DNA from 3 places in the Pontibacillus sp. HN14 genome. Region 1 is predicted to be linked to each of the others. Evidence: riboswitches for the same ligand, from Rfam matches in the RefSeq annotation. Region 1 holds a riboswitch; each other region holds the start of a gene.

Region 1 (4,545 bases):
GCTGTGTATTTGGCGCAATCACAGATTTCGTTGTAGACGCATAGCCATCGTACACAACTTTGATATACGCTTCTTTGTCGATTGCATAGTTCAATGCTTTACGAACCTTTGGATTCGTAAATGGTTCTTTCATCGTGTTCATAGAGAAATACTTCACAACAAGAGATGGTTTCGTTTCAATGGAAACCCCGTCTTCTTCTTTAAGTGTCTCAACCTGGTTCGGTGCTACAGGGAATGCGAAATCCGCTTCGCCTGTTTGAAGCATCGCTACGCGTGATCCACTTTCAGGTACCGGTTTGAACTTAATTTGGTCAACTTTCGGTACTCCTTCTTCGCGGTAATCTTCATTCTTCTTAACCGTCAGATGATCGCCGCTTTTCCATTCAACAAATTCAAAAGGTCCAGTACCCGCTGGGTTACGAGCCAGGTCTTGATTGCTTTGTTCTAGTGCTTTCGGGCTGATCATCGCAGCTGCTGGGTGCGCGAAGTTATTCGGCATAGCGCCAAATGGTTCTTTCAGCGTAACTTTCACTTCATATTCACTAAGTACTTCTGTCTTCTCAACAAGTTCAAATAAAGAGGCGCGACGAAGCTGGCTCTCAGGATTGGATAAACGATCGATGTTCGCTTTTACCGCTTCTGCATTAAAAGGAGCCCCGTCGTGGAATTTGATTCCTTCTTTTAATGTAAAAGTAAATTCAGTTGAATCTTCATTCGCACTATAGTCTTTCGCTAAGACTGGTACGATATTTAAATCTTCATCAAATCCAAGTAAGCCTTCGTAAATGGCAGACTGTGCTGAATAAGATTGGTTGTCGTTCGTGTCATGCGGGTCTAAACTTGTAAAGTTGCTCTCCACCGCAATCGTTAATCCTTCTTCACTAGAAGGGGGCGTTGCTTTTTCATTATTTTTAGAAGATGTGTCCTCTTCAGAATCTCCGCCGTTGCTGCAACCAGCCACAACAAGTACGAGGGCAAGAGATAGGACTGTAAGTAACCGTGATAATTTCACCAATAAACTCCCCTTTTAAATTTTTTAATTGAATTTAGACCATTTCACTAGCTATACTATAATGGCATGCAATTCTTATCAAATTACTTGGATTTTATAACAGAAATAGTTCACTGTCAAAAAATAAATATTAAAACTTTAACAAAAAGGAGTTTCCTTTCCTATGAAACCACTTATCGGAATATCTGGAAGTATTATAATTGACCAAGGCGGCCGCTTCCCTGGTTATGACCGCGCCTACGTTAACAATGACTATGTTCAATCCGTATTACGAGCAGGAGGTGTGCCTTTTATTCTCCCTGTATTAGAGGATGATGAAGCCGTCACAGCTCAAGCGGCTGCGATGGATGGTCTTGTTCTTTCTGGAGGCCAAGATGTAAATCCATTACTCTATAATGAAGAACCAAGACCAAAACAAGGCTCCCCGTTCCCAGAGCGTGACCATTCAGAAGCCATTCTCGCTAAAGAAATGATTCGTCAGGGTAAGCCTGTATTTGCGATCTGCCGCGGAGTGCAAATCTTGAACGTAACGTACGGGGGCTCCCTCTACCAAGATGTCTCCTATATGGATCAGGAGCCATTAAAGCACGATCAGTACAATAAACCTTGGCAAGAATCTCATACCATCACAACAGAGCCTGACAGTGTGATGCGCGAACAATTCGGTGAAACAACTATCACAAACTCCTTCCACCACCAGGCCATCAAAGACGTTGCGCCAGGCTTTAAAGCGACAGCCTATGCAGCAGACGGAGTGGTTGAAGCCATAGAGAAAGAAGACACTCAAAGCTTCGTGATCGGTGTGCAATGGCACGCAGAAATGATGACTTCTAAGCATGAGCGCATGCAACAATTATTCGATCGATTCGTCAGAGAAGTCATTAACGTAAAAAAATTCTGATATCTTATTGCATGAACGATTATTTTTTTGTATAGTATAGAGAAAATTAAATCAAACACTTTCTTATTTCTTATTCAGAGAAGCCGAGGGATCTGGTCCGTAGACGCTTCAGCAACCTATCGTACACGATGTGGTGCTCCTTCCAGCAAGTGACGAGTCACTTGAAAGATAAGAAGAAGTGCACCTTACCCGCAAAAGGCTCTTCTTCTGAAGAGCCTTTTTCTAATGCGTTTACGCACTAAAGCACTGACGCGTGTCAGACACGCTTTTGCTCGTTAAAGCAGTGAATGGTGTCTGACACGCTTTCTTACACTAAAGCAGTGACGGGTGTCTGGCACGCTTTACTATACTAAAGGAGATGATAAATGTGAGACGATATGAAATTGAAACGGAATTTGCGCAAACTGGAAACCGAAGTGAGAGTATAACAGGGACGGTCAATCCTCCCCTTTATTTATCAACGGCCTACCGTCATCCTGGGGTTGGTCAATCAATGGGCTATGATTACGTACGAACAGGAAATCCGACTCGTAATCTATTAGAAGATAAAATTGCGGAGCTAGAGAGCGGACGAGAAGGGTTTGCATTCAGTTCAGGAATGGCTGCTATCCAGGCGATTTTCTCCATCTATGAACCTGGAGATCATTTCATTGTGACACAAGACGTCTACGGAGGTTCTTATCGTTTATTTGAAACGCATTTCAAGAAGTTTGGACTTTCTTTCTCCTATGTCCAAGGAAATGGCAGAAAGGAATTTGAAGCCTGTATCCAGTCAAATACAAAAGGCATTTTCATCGAATCACCAACAAATCCTCTTATGCATCAAATTAATATAGAAGAAATCGCTCAGCTTACAAACGAGCGGGACCTTCATTTAATTGTAGATAACACGTTTTATACCCCGTATATCCAGCGCCCTATTGAACTTGGAGCAGATATCGTGATCCACAGTGCAACGAAATACATAGGAGGACACAACGATTGTCTGGCAGGACTTGTCGTCGCCGAAAGTGAAGAGGTATGCACTTCTCTACGTTTAGAACAAAATGGTTCAGGCGCGGTGTTGTCCCCATTTGACAGCTGGCTTTTAATACGAGGCCTTAAAACCCTGCCTCTCCGCATGAAGCAACAGGAACAAAATGCGAAAGAGCTTGTTCAATTTCTCTCCGAACATTCACTAATAGCGGATGTATTATACCCTGGTCGCGGCGGAATGATCTCCTTCCGTGTCACAGAGGAAGCGCTCGCTCCTAAACTACTAGAATACTTTGAGCTTATTACATTTGCTGAGAGCCTTGGTGGGGTGGAAACGTTTATTACCTATCCGGCTACCCAAACCCATGCGGATATCCCAGAAGACGTGCGCACCAGTTACGGCGTCTGCAACCGGCTTCTTCGCCTATCTGTTGGAATCGAATCCATTGAAGATCTCACGGCAGACTTCGCACATGCACTCGACCACGCAAACCAAAGCCTAAGCACCACCAACTAAACCACACTGGTGTCAGACACGCGTCATTCTGATAAAGCAATAAAGCGTGTCTGACACCATTCCTTTCTCTAAAGCATTAAAGGGTGTCTGACACGCTTTATTAGGGTTAAATGTTACCAATAATCGTTGTGGTGATTTCTGTAATAAAGGAAGGGTAATCGATATCGAGTAGTATTTCACAATAGTTATTGAAGGTTTCATTTACCTGGGGTTGGTCCCTGAAATCTGCTACGCTGACCCCTGTGGTTAAGTAAGAAGACTCTTCTACGGTCACATTCCGCTTCACACTTTTAAATAATGATGGGTTCGAAACGTAAACTATTGTTAATAAATCATGCATGGGGGCACCGTTCAAAGAAGGGTGTTGTTTTTGATAAAAAGCATAATACGGTTCATAGAGTTTACCTATCAGAGAGCCAATTTCCGTTACGGATTCACTGACGATATTCTCTACGATATACGGTGTAATAACCCCTTTCATTGAAGCGTTTAAAGGACAGAGAACGATTTTATCAGGTCCTGTATTCTCTAACACTACATTTGCAGCCACGGGATCACCAAAGAAATTGGCCTCCGCATAAGGCGTAACATTTCCAGGTACTAAAAACGCTCCTCCCATAATGACCACCCTTGAGGTCCTCTGCATCCTTTCAGGTGAAATAATGTAAGCCATAGCCAAGGAGGTAAGGCGTCCCATGTTAACAATAACAAGGTCCTCTGTTTCATCAATAATTTCAAACACCTTATCAAAATTATAAAAAGTAAATTCCTCAATCTCTGTCTCTATATTACCTAAGCCACTAATCCCATGGATCTCTTCATAATAAGTAGGCTCATCCCCGGCAAATGCCCGCGAAGCCCCACTGATTAAAGGGACACTTACCTTATTCAACTGTTTTAACACATAATAAGCGTTACGAGTTACTTTTTCTTTTGATACATTCCCGAAGCCTGCCACAACCCCCACAACTCGAATTTCAGGGTGATTAAATGCGTAAAGAAGCGCGAACGTATCATCCACGCCGATATCGGTAAAGATCAGCACATTTTTCAACAGACCATCCCCATTCCCTGCCCAATGCGTTTCATCTTTTTTCACTTTATGCTTTCGTATAAAAATTGTGATAAAAACGCTTTCAT
Region 2 (4,545 bases), on a different contig from region 1:
GAGGATACGGCAGTGGGATAGCGTTCTTTAAGGCGATCCCCTAAATACGTGGCAAGCTGAAGCATTCCGTATACTCCTGACACTGCTTCTGCATCACTATTGTAGTTGGTGTTCGTGTTCACGTCATACGTATAAAGATTGCCGTTATGATCTTGTATGGCTTCAATGCCAGCTACTTTAATGTTGTTTGAAAGAAGGAAGGACTCGTATGATTGGATAATGGGATCACTATACCCTTCAAGAATTTCAAACTTTGCGCCACCTGTTTCTTCAGATCCGGTTGGGCAATAGAGATCGTCAATCGTGCACGCATCAGCCGGGCACAATTCAAAGCCTTCAGACGTATCAACTTTTACTGCATAAAGGAATTTTCCTCCGACGAATTCGTGACGAACGATATAAGGTTTAGGAGCTTCGATATATTGCTGTACAAGCGTAATGCCGTCGACAGGTTCTTCAAATGAATCCCCGTACACATATTCCTGAAGAGCTTCAATAGAATGGAACAGCTGAACGCCTTGCCCTTTGCCGGCACGATTATGCTTTGTAATAAAGGGTGCCAAGTCCAGCTGTTTGGCTGCTTCAATAATTTGATCTTTCCCGACAGCTGTGATGGTCTTCGGTGTCGTAATCCCTTCTTGGTTTAACGCCATATACTGATTTACTTTGCTGAGCTCAAGTCGCAAAGCACGGCTTCCATTTACAACCGTACGATCGTGGCGTTCGAGCCAGGCCAGAACAGCTTCTGTAAACTCCGGTGCGAAGCGGTGATCCCGAGTGTGAGAGGATGCGCTCATTCTATTGTAAAAGATGCCTTCTGGTGGTTCCTTTGAGAGATCAATCGTTCCCTGATCTAAATGCCATAATTCAAAAGGCAATTCTAGTTCTTCTAAGCGGTTCGTTAAATGATCTGTCCATTCATCATTTTCGTGTAAGACGTAAATCTTTGTCATTGTGGTACCTCCTTGAAGTGTGTGCGTTTCTCTTCTACGAGTGGCATAACATCACGACTGAAGCGCTCCATTTCTTCTAGCTGCGGGGAGCATTGAAGAAGGAGAAGGTCGAGCCCAGCTTGTTCATATTGAAGGATGCGCTCAGCGATCGTTTCTGGCGTGCCGATGAGCTTCGGGCGTAGTCCTCGGTTAGAGACCGAGTAATCTTGCAGGTCTACTTGTTGCTCAAGCTGCGACTTACTCGTGAAATCCTGGTAGCCTGCATAGGCCCCTGAGTCTTTCACGTTTGTGATTCGATTTAATTCTTCAAGCGCTTCTTCTTCTGTATCTCTGCAAATGACGTAAGCGGCCATTCCAAACGATTGGAGCGGTTCATGCCCGCTTAAAGATCGCCGTTCTTTCATATCGTTAATCTTTGTTTTTATTTCATCTACGGTGCCGCCGTGCATGACGTAGGCGTCGCAGTGATTTACGATGGTTTGTTTTCCTCTGTTGCTCTCCCCACCTGCATATAGTTTCGGATAAGGCTTTTGGATAGGCTTTGGATGAAGGTGCGTGTTCTCGATAGAATAGAAGTTGCCGTTATAGCTGACGGGTTCTTCTTCAGTCCAAAGGGATTTTAAAACCGTTAAGAATTCATCGGTTCGGTCATATCGCTCATCATGAGCGGTAAAGGAGCCTCCGTACTGTTTGGCTTCTTCCTCCCACCAGGCGGAAACGACGTTTAGTGTGAATCGGCCACCTGAGATCCTGTCAATATTGGCGGCCATCTTAGCCGTGATGGCTGCATTGTGAAAGTTTGGCCGGACCGCTGCCATAATCTCCGTTTTCTCTGTCACAGCAGCCAAAGCTGCTGCAGTCGTCCAAGCTTCTAAGGAATCCTGATCGGTTCCTTTAATATCATTTAAATACAACTCTGCAATAAGCGTTGAATCAAACCCTAATTGTTCGCCTTGTTGCACGACCTTTTTCGCATAATCGAATGTAGGAGGCATACTCTCATGCTCCACATTACGCAACCAGCCGCCAAAGATCGGTAACCAATATCCGTATCTCACCTGACTCAGCTCCTCTTTGTAATAGTATATCAGATTAAACAACCCTAGTTACTCGGAATTAAGAAAAAAGCGTCTAAATTCCTTCTATATATATGAAGGAATGATTGAAAAAACCCCTCTACTTGTCTGATTGACGAGAAGAGGGGTTGTAAGGGTGTCCCGCTCTCTCATCTTGTTTGGAATTGGCACGGTATTCACATCAGAACCCGTTGCCGAGGTTTCAAAGGGCCAGTCCCTCCACCTCTCTTGATAAGAAGAGTTAATTTTCGAAATTTTTGTTGGTTATTATATTACGCTGTTGTATGGAAGATGTCAATAAAAAGGAAGTCCAATCTTTCATATTAGACGTTCGTATATTTTCAAGTACTGCTCCTAGGTATAATTTCCTATTCAAAATGGGGTCTTCCTTCCTGATTCAGGATGATGAAATGTTTGATAAACTAATACTAAGGAAATATTTTTTCAATTTTCTGCATCTTCGTTGATCACATACAACTAGTCCACTATGGTATGGAGGAATCTGGGTGAACATTGGGAGAAGAATTAAATACGTAAGGCAATTACGTGGTTTATCACAGAGTGAACTTAGTGTTGGAGTTGTTTCAGCTACTCACCTTAGCAATATTGAGTCAGGTAAGTACGTTCCGTCGAAGGATATTCTTGTGCTCTTTGCAGAACGGCTTGGGGTGGAGGAGGACTACTTGTTTAATTACGATCAGAAAGATCAGACGATAATTGATCTGATAGTAGAACTGAAAGGTGCGGTCATTATTGGTGATGCCCCTAGAGTAGGGAATCTGTTAGATCGTTTGGAATCTTTAGAGAAGCAAGTCGTTAAGGGCATGTATACTGAATTGCTATATGCACTTATTAAAGGAGCCCATCTAATGAAAACAGGAGGCAATTCAGATGAATTGTCTTCGATTCAGCTATTAGTTAATCTTTATGTAAAAGAAGATGAGAAGATAGACGATGCGGTGCTTTTGTCGTTCTATGATTACTATTACGGCTTTTATCATTTTCAACATAATCATTTACAAAAAAGCTTAAAACACTACAACAGGCTCGTAGCGCAAACTCATGATGAATTAGAAAAAGGCCTATTCTTCTACAATATCTCCTTGTTGCATAAGCACAACAGAGAGTATTATAAAGCGATTGATGCAGCGAAAGAATGCCTTGATGTGTTCCAAAAAAAGCTCGAATGGGATCGGTTAGGCGAAACGTACAACATGATCGGGGCTATGCATTGGGAGATGGATGAGTGTGAAACGGCAATGGAGTATCTCCTTAAGGGGGAGAAGATTGTTTCCATCACGAACAATGAGAAGTTAAAAAGCCGCATTCATCATAATTGTGGACTGATTAATAAACAACTGGGTGATTACGGGGCGGCCATCTATTATTTCAGGAAGTCGATAGAGACTAAAATAGAGAGTGGAGACCTGCACAATATCGTTCTTCCCTACCGTTCCTTAATCGGAAGTTTAATAGACCGTGATAAGATTGAAGAAGCTAAACTCGTTCTTGATCACGCACGCGAGCATTGCCAGTCTGAACAGGATCAGTACTTTTTAAAAGAATTAGAAGCCTTTATCTTTGAGAAAGAGGGAAGATTTGAAGATTTTGAACGCTGCATGAATGACTTAATAAAAGAATTAGAAAAACGCGACTACCACTTTAAATTAAAAGGACTCTATGAACGGCTTGGTGATTATTATTATAAGAATAGGAAATATAAATTAGCTGCTTCTTATATGAAGAAAGAAATTCAGTTAAGCTCCGTCTAAGCCATGTAGTGGAGTCCATTTAAGTGGATAACTATAAAGCGTTGCAAAACTTTCCCGTAAAACCGGCAATTTTATTGAGTGTTTTTGTAATGTTTTGTTTTATCTCTTTATTATTCAAAATAATCAAAAATTTATGTATGATGTTTATAGATTATTCAAGGAGGGCTTATCGTGAAAAAGTTAACTACTGTAGTAGCAGCTATTCTATTGACGCTAGGTTTTGGGATCTTTCAGGGAGGATTCGATATGGCTGGTGAAGAGTCTGACGTAGCCGGGTTAAATGACGAAGAGGTAGTTAGCTAAAGTCTCCCCCTTTAGCTAAGAATCAACTATAAATTATAGAGCGCATAAAGGGACGCATGGTTCATAGTCAGGGTGGATCTCTGAAATGAAACCAGTCCCTTTTTTGTTGCTCAGCTTCATTCACGTGAGTCTATAACTACTGTTGATCAACAGTAGTTATAGACTTTTTTATTTTAGAGGAAAAAAGGGGGGGATAGAGCCTGGATTTAAGCGAGGTTTTTGCATCTGAACCTTTGTCTGTAGACAAAGGTTCTAGCGATATTGAATGGATTAAGGGGCAAAAATCTGTAATATTCGGCATAGTAGTAAAACTATTCAAAAAAGTTAGAATATTTTGTATGATTAAGTCAGTTCAAAAGTACAACCGATTTACATACGAGGTTGCTACTTGAAAGGAGGAGTACTCATGAAAATCGAAGTGAAAAAGACTGAAAAACTTAA
Region 3 (4,545 bases), on a different contig from region 1:
TTCTCCTTCTAGAGCTGCATGAATCATAGCGCGGGTGTGGCCAAGCTTCATGCGATGACCTTCCCCATATGCGCCGCCAGTCCATCCTGTATTTACAAGGAATACGTTTGAGTTGAACTGATCAATCTTCTCTCCAAGCATTTCCGCATAGGTTGATGCATGCCTAGGTAGGAATGGAGAGCCGAAACACGTGGAGAATGTTGCTTCTGGACTTGTCACTCCTCGTTCTGTTCCTGCTAGTTTGCTCGTATATCCACTTAAGAAATGGTACATCGCTTGTTCCTTAGTCAGCTTGCTAATCGGTGGTAAGACGCCGAAAGCATCCGCTGTAAGAAAGATAATGGTATTTGGATGACCAGCGATACTTGGCTCAACGATATTATGGATGTTCTGGATTGGGTAAGCGACTCTTGTATTCTCTGTTAAAGTTGTATCATCGTAGTCAGGTTCTCTGGTACCTGGGTGCAAGATGACATTCTCAAGAACAGACCCGAACCGAATAGCTTTATAGATTTGAGGCTCGTTTTCTTCAGATAGATTAATGCATTTTGCATAACATCCACCTTCGATATTGAATACGCCACGATTTGACCATCCATGCTCGTCATCACCAATTAAACGACGCTCTGGATCGGCGGATAAGGTCGTTTTCCCAGTACCGGAAAGTCCGAAGAATAACGCTACATCTCCCTCTTTTCCAACGTTAGCAGAACAGTGCATTGGGAGTACATCTTGTTCAGGTAGAAGGTAGTTCATAACGGAGAAGATCGACTTTTTAATTTCTCCAGCATATTCTGTACCACCGATTAGGACGACGCGGTGTTTGAATGAGACCATTATGAAGGCTTCTGAATTCGTGCCATCTTGGGCTGGATCTGCTTTAAAGGAAGGGGCAGATATTACAGTGAATTCGCTTACATGTTCGGCGAGTTCATCTTCTGTTGGACGAATAAATAGTTGGTGAGCAAAAAGATTATGCCATGCACGTTCGTTGATAATTTGGATTGGTAAACGGTAGCGTTCGTCTGCTCCAGCAAAACCATTAAATACAAATACCTCTTCTTTTTCCTTTAAGAAATCAACTACTTTATGGTAAAGGTTTTCAAAAATCTCCTCTGAAATTGGTTGGTTTACACTTCCCCAGTCTACAGTGTCTTTTGAAACTTCGTCTTTCACGGTAAACTTATCTTGAGGCGAACGGCCAGTATAACGTCCTGTTTCGGCTCTGATCGCTCCTGTTGCTGTTAATGTACCTTCGTTCCGCTGAAGAACTTTTTCAACGAGTTCTCCCACACATAAATTGGTTAATACGTTAGGTTGTGTAATTAATTCTTTGATTATGGACGCTTGATTCACCGTATTCATGCTCAAGAACCTGCCTTTATTTTAAATTTTGAACTTTGGATCTTTGCCAAAGCCATTTTAAATTACGTAAATGCCTATGCATTCTATTATCCAATCCGGGGTTTTAAATAGCGGATCAGATGCAATTTGTAATTAGTATAACACATTCATTTTATTAGTCCATACTATTTTATAATGAAATTACGGCGAATTTGTGACTATAAATGTAAAATAAATTAAAAAGATAGGAGATGGTAGCAAGGATGTGAGCTAGAAAATGATCGGTGCTATATAAAGGTTATTAGAGAACAGAACAAATAGCTACCGATTTGATTCCTTAATTTACTTCGATGTTCGAGTAGCTTTTTCCTTTTTAAGAGTTATCTTTATGAAAAAGCTTATAGAACGGGTTACAAAATGAACAGAAATAATGGTACATGTAGCGTCAAAGAGCATTGATAACGCTCTCTACTTAGTTGACAGAAGGGGGCGAAAACGTTATGATAAGTCGCGAACGGAAACTATCTTATCCAGAGAAGGTGGAGGGACAGGCCCTATGAAACCCAGCAACCGTCATTTATACATGAAAAGGTGCTAACCTGATGCAGGGAGAGATCCTTGAACGATAAGAGCGAATGGACCCTTTCCCTTTGCTCGTTATGGGAAGGGATTTTTTATACTTTCAAAAGTTTCTAAAGCTTTAAAGGTATAATGGTAAATCATCGGCATTTGCTATATTTAGCGGATTTCGAGGTTTTCTCATGTAGATTTTTCATTCGTTTATAATATATGAATAAATACCGGTATGTTGGTTTGAAGTGATGCTATTTCCTGTAATTAAGGAGTGCACAACCTGCTGGTTTATTTTACTGAGATAGATAGCTGGGTGATGAGTTCCGTCTCAAAGATAAGAGTATTTTAAAGGAGGAGTTTGAGGGAATGGCTGCAAATCGCCGCTTGTTTACATCAGAATCAGTTACAGGAGGGCATCCGGATAAAATCTGTGACCAAATTTCTGATGCTATACTAGATGAAATCTTAAAAAATGATCCTAACGCTCGCGTAGCATGTGAAACAACTGTTACAACAGGGTTAGTTCTTGTATCAGGGGAAATCTCAACAAATACGTACGTGGATATTCAATCAATTGTCCGTAATACGATTAAGGATATTGGCTACACGCGTGCGAAATATGGTTTCGATGCAGAAACGTGTGCTGTATTAACAGCAATTGATGAACAATCACCTGATATTGCTGCAGGAGTAAATGAAGCGCTTGAAGCACGAGAAGGTCAAATGACTGATCGTGAAATTGAGAATATTGGTGCGGGAGACCAGGGGTTAATGTTTGGTTATGCAAATAACGAAACTCCTGAACTAATGCCACTTCCAATCTCTTTAGCTCATAAACTGGCGAAACGTTTGTCTGACGTGCGCAATGATGAAACCGTTCCTTACCTTCGTCCTGATGGTAAAACTCAGGTTACCGTAGAGTATGACGAACATGATCAACCTGTTCGTATTGACACGATTGTCATCTCCACTCAGCATCACCCAGAAATAACACTAGAACAAATTCAAAAGGATTTAAAAGAACATGTCATTGCTCCGATTGTTCCGACAGAACTACTTGATGAGCAAACTAAATATTTCATTAATCCGACTGGTCGCTTTGTAATCGGCGGACCTCAAGGGGATGCTGGTTTAACAGGCCGTAAGATTATCGTGGATACCTACGGCGGATATGCCCGTCACGGTGGTGGAGCATTTAGTGGTAAAGATGCAACGAAAGTTGACCGTTCAGCAGCTTATGCTGCCAGATATGTAGCGAAGAATATAGTCGCTGCAGGATTAGCAGATTCTTGTGAAGTTCAGTTAGCTTACGCAATTGGCGTGGCTCAACCTGTTTCCATTTCTATTAACACATTTGGTACAGGGAAAGTTTCAGAAGAGACGTTAGTTGAAGCGGTTCGTGAGAAATTCGATCTTCGTCCAGCTGGCATCATTAAAATGTTAGACCTACGCCGTCCAATTTATCGTGATACAGCAGCTTATGGTCACTTCGGTCGTACAGACGTTGAGTTCCCATGGGAGCAAACGGATAAAGCAGAGGACCTAAAACAATTATTGACTTCTAAATAACGTAAGAGCATGGAATTGCCTGGCAGTTCCATGCTTTTTTTGTTCTGAACGATAATCTCATGTCCTTTGTCCGGTGAAAACATGATAAAATGTGAGAGTCTGTCGGAATCATGGTATAATTTTAACTTAAGCGTTACCGACGATAAATTTACGGGTAAAACGAATAATTGTGAAGCATGCATGTAGTTTTGTATGGAAACCAGCTCGGTGAGAAGGATATCGAGTGGTCTCTGACAATTACAACCATTTTGTGATAAACTGAAACATCAAAGTGTGAATGAAAGTGAGGATCTTCGTATGTGCGGTTTTATTGGTGTCATTCGAGACGTTCCATCTCCAGTAGATGAAGAACAAAAACAGTCTTTTAAGCGAAGAAACGACATTATTACTCATCGTGGCCCAGATGATGAAGGGTATTATCATGATGATTACATATCTTTTGGTTTTCGTCGTTTAAGTATTATTGATATAGAAAGCGGTCATCAACCACTAAGTTATGATGACGAAAAGATTTGGATGGTGTTTAACGGGGAGATCTATAACTATGTAGAGCTTCGTGAAGACCTTCAAAAGCAAGGGTATACATTTGAAACAGAATCGGATACAGAGGTAATAGCGGCCTTATTTAAAGCTAAACAAGAAGAAGCTTTTTCGTACCTTCGTGGTATGTTCGCTATTTTAATATGGGATAAGGAAGAGCAAACCTTTTACGGTGCACGTGACCCATTTGGCATTAAACCATTGTTCTATAGTGAACAAAGTGATGGCACTTATTTCGCTTCTGAGAAGAAAAGCATCACCCTCCTTCAGGAGAATGAGCTCGTTAACACAGAAGCATTGCAACATTATTTAAGTTATCAGTATGTTCCGGAACCTCTTACACTGACAGATGGAATATCTAAAGTAGAGCCTGGTCATTATTTCGTGAAAAAGCCAGGGAAAACGATCAAGTTCCACCGTTATTGGCATGCTACTTTTACTCAGGTGGCAGGAAGCGAGAGTGAATGGATTAAACGTATTCAGGACGTGATGTACGATTCAGTCAACAAGCATATGCGA

Evidence for each region. A riboswitch is a leader RNA that binds a small molecule or an ion and turns the genes downstream of it on or off. The one in region 1 is predicted to bind S-adenosylmethionine.
Region 2: it holds a riboswitch for S-adenosylmethionine, as region 1 does, so the genes downstream of both, LQ226_RS12835 (LLM class flavin-dependent oxidoreductase) here and LQ226_RS00805 (aminotransferase class I/II-fold pyridoxal phosphate-dependent enzyme) in region 1, are expected to answer to the same signal.
Region 3: it holds a riboswitch for S-adenosylmethionine, as region 1 does, so the genes downstream of both, metK (methionine adenosyltransferase) here and LQ226_RS00805 (aminotransferase class I/II-fold pyridoxal phosphate-dependent enzyme) in region 1, are expected to answer to the same signal.

What each region holds. Positions count from the first base shown of each region.
Region 1 is NZ_JAJOLR010000001.1:161,425-165,969, reverse strand. Features, by position in the region: gene LQ226_RS00815 (glutathione ABC transporter substrate-binding protein) at 1-1,012, opposite strand, end outside; gene LQ226_RS00810 (gamma-glutamyl-gamma-aminobutyrate hydrolase family protein) at 1,176-1,913, shown strand; SAM riboswitch class I at 1,981-2,088, shown strand; gene LQ226_RS00805 (aminotransferase class I/II-fold pyridoxal phosphate-dependent enzyme) at 2,281-3,405, shown strand; gene LQ226_RS00800 (nucleoside hydrolase) at 3,512-4,504, opposite strand.
Region 2 is NZ_JAJOLR010000003.1:320,944-325,488, reverse strand. Features, by position in the region: gene LQ226_RS12840 (ATP-grasp domain-containing protein) at 1-953, opposite strand, end outside; gene LQ226_RS12835 (LLM class flavin-dependent oxidoreductase) at 950-2,011, opposite strand; SAM riboswitch class I at 2,176-2,267, opposite strand; gene LQ226_RS12830 (helix-turn-helix transcriptional regulator) at 2,536-3,801, shown strand; gene LQ226_RS21000 (hypothetical protein) at 3,973-4,104, shown strand.
Region 3 is NZ_JAJOLR010000005.1:13,602-18,146, reverse strand. Features, by position in the region: gene pckA (phosphoenolpyruvate carboxykinase (ATP)) at 1-1,365, opposite strand, end outside; SAM riboswitch class I at 1,868-1,976, shown strand; gene metK (methionine adenosyltransferase) at 2,284-3,486, shown strand; gene asnB (asparagine synthase (glutamine-hydrolyzing)) at 3,784-4,545, shown strand, end outside.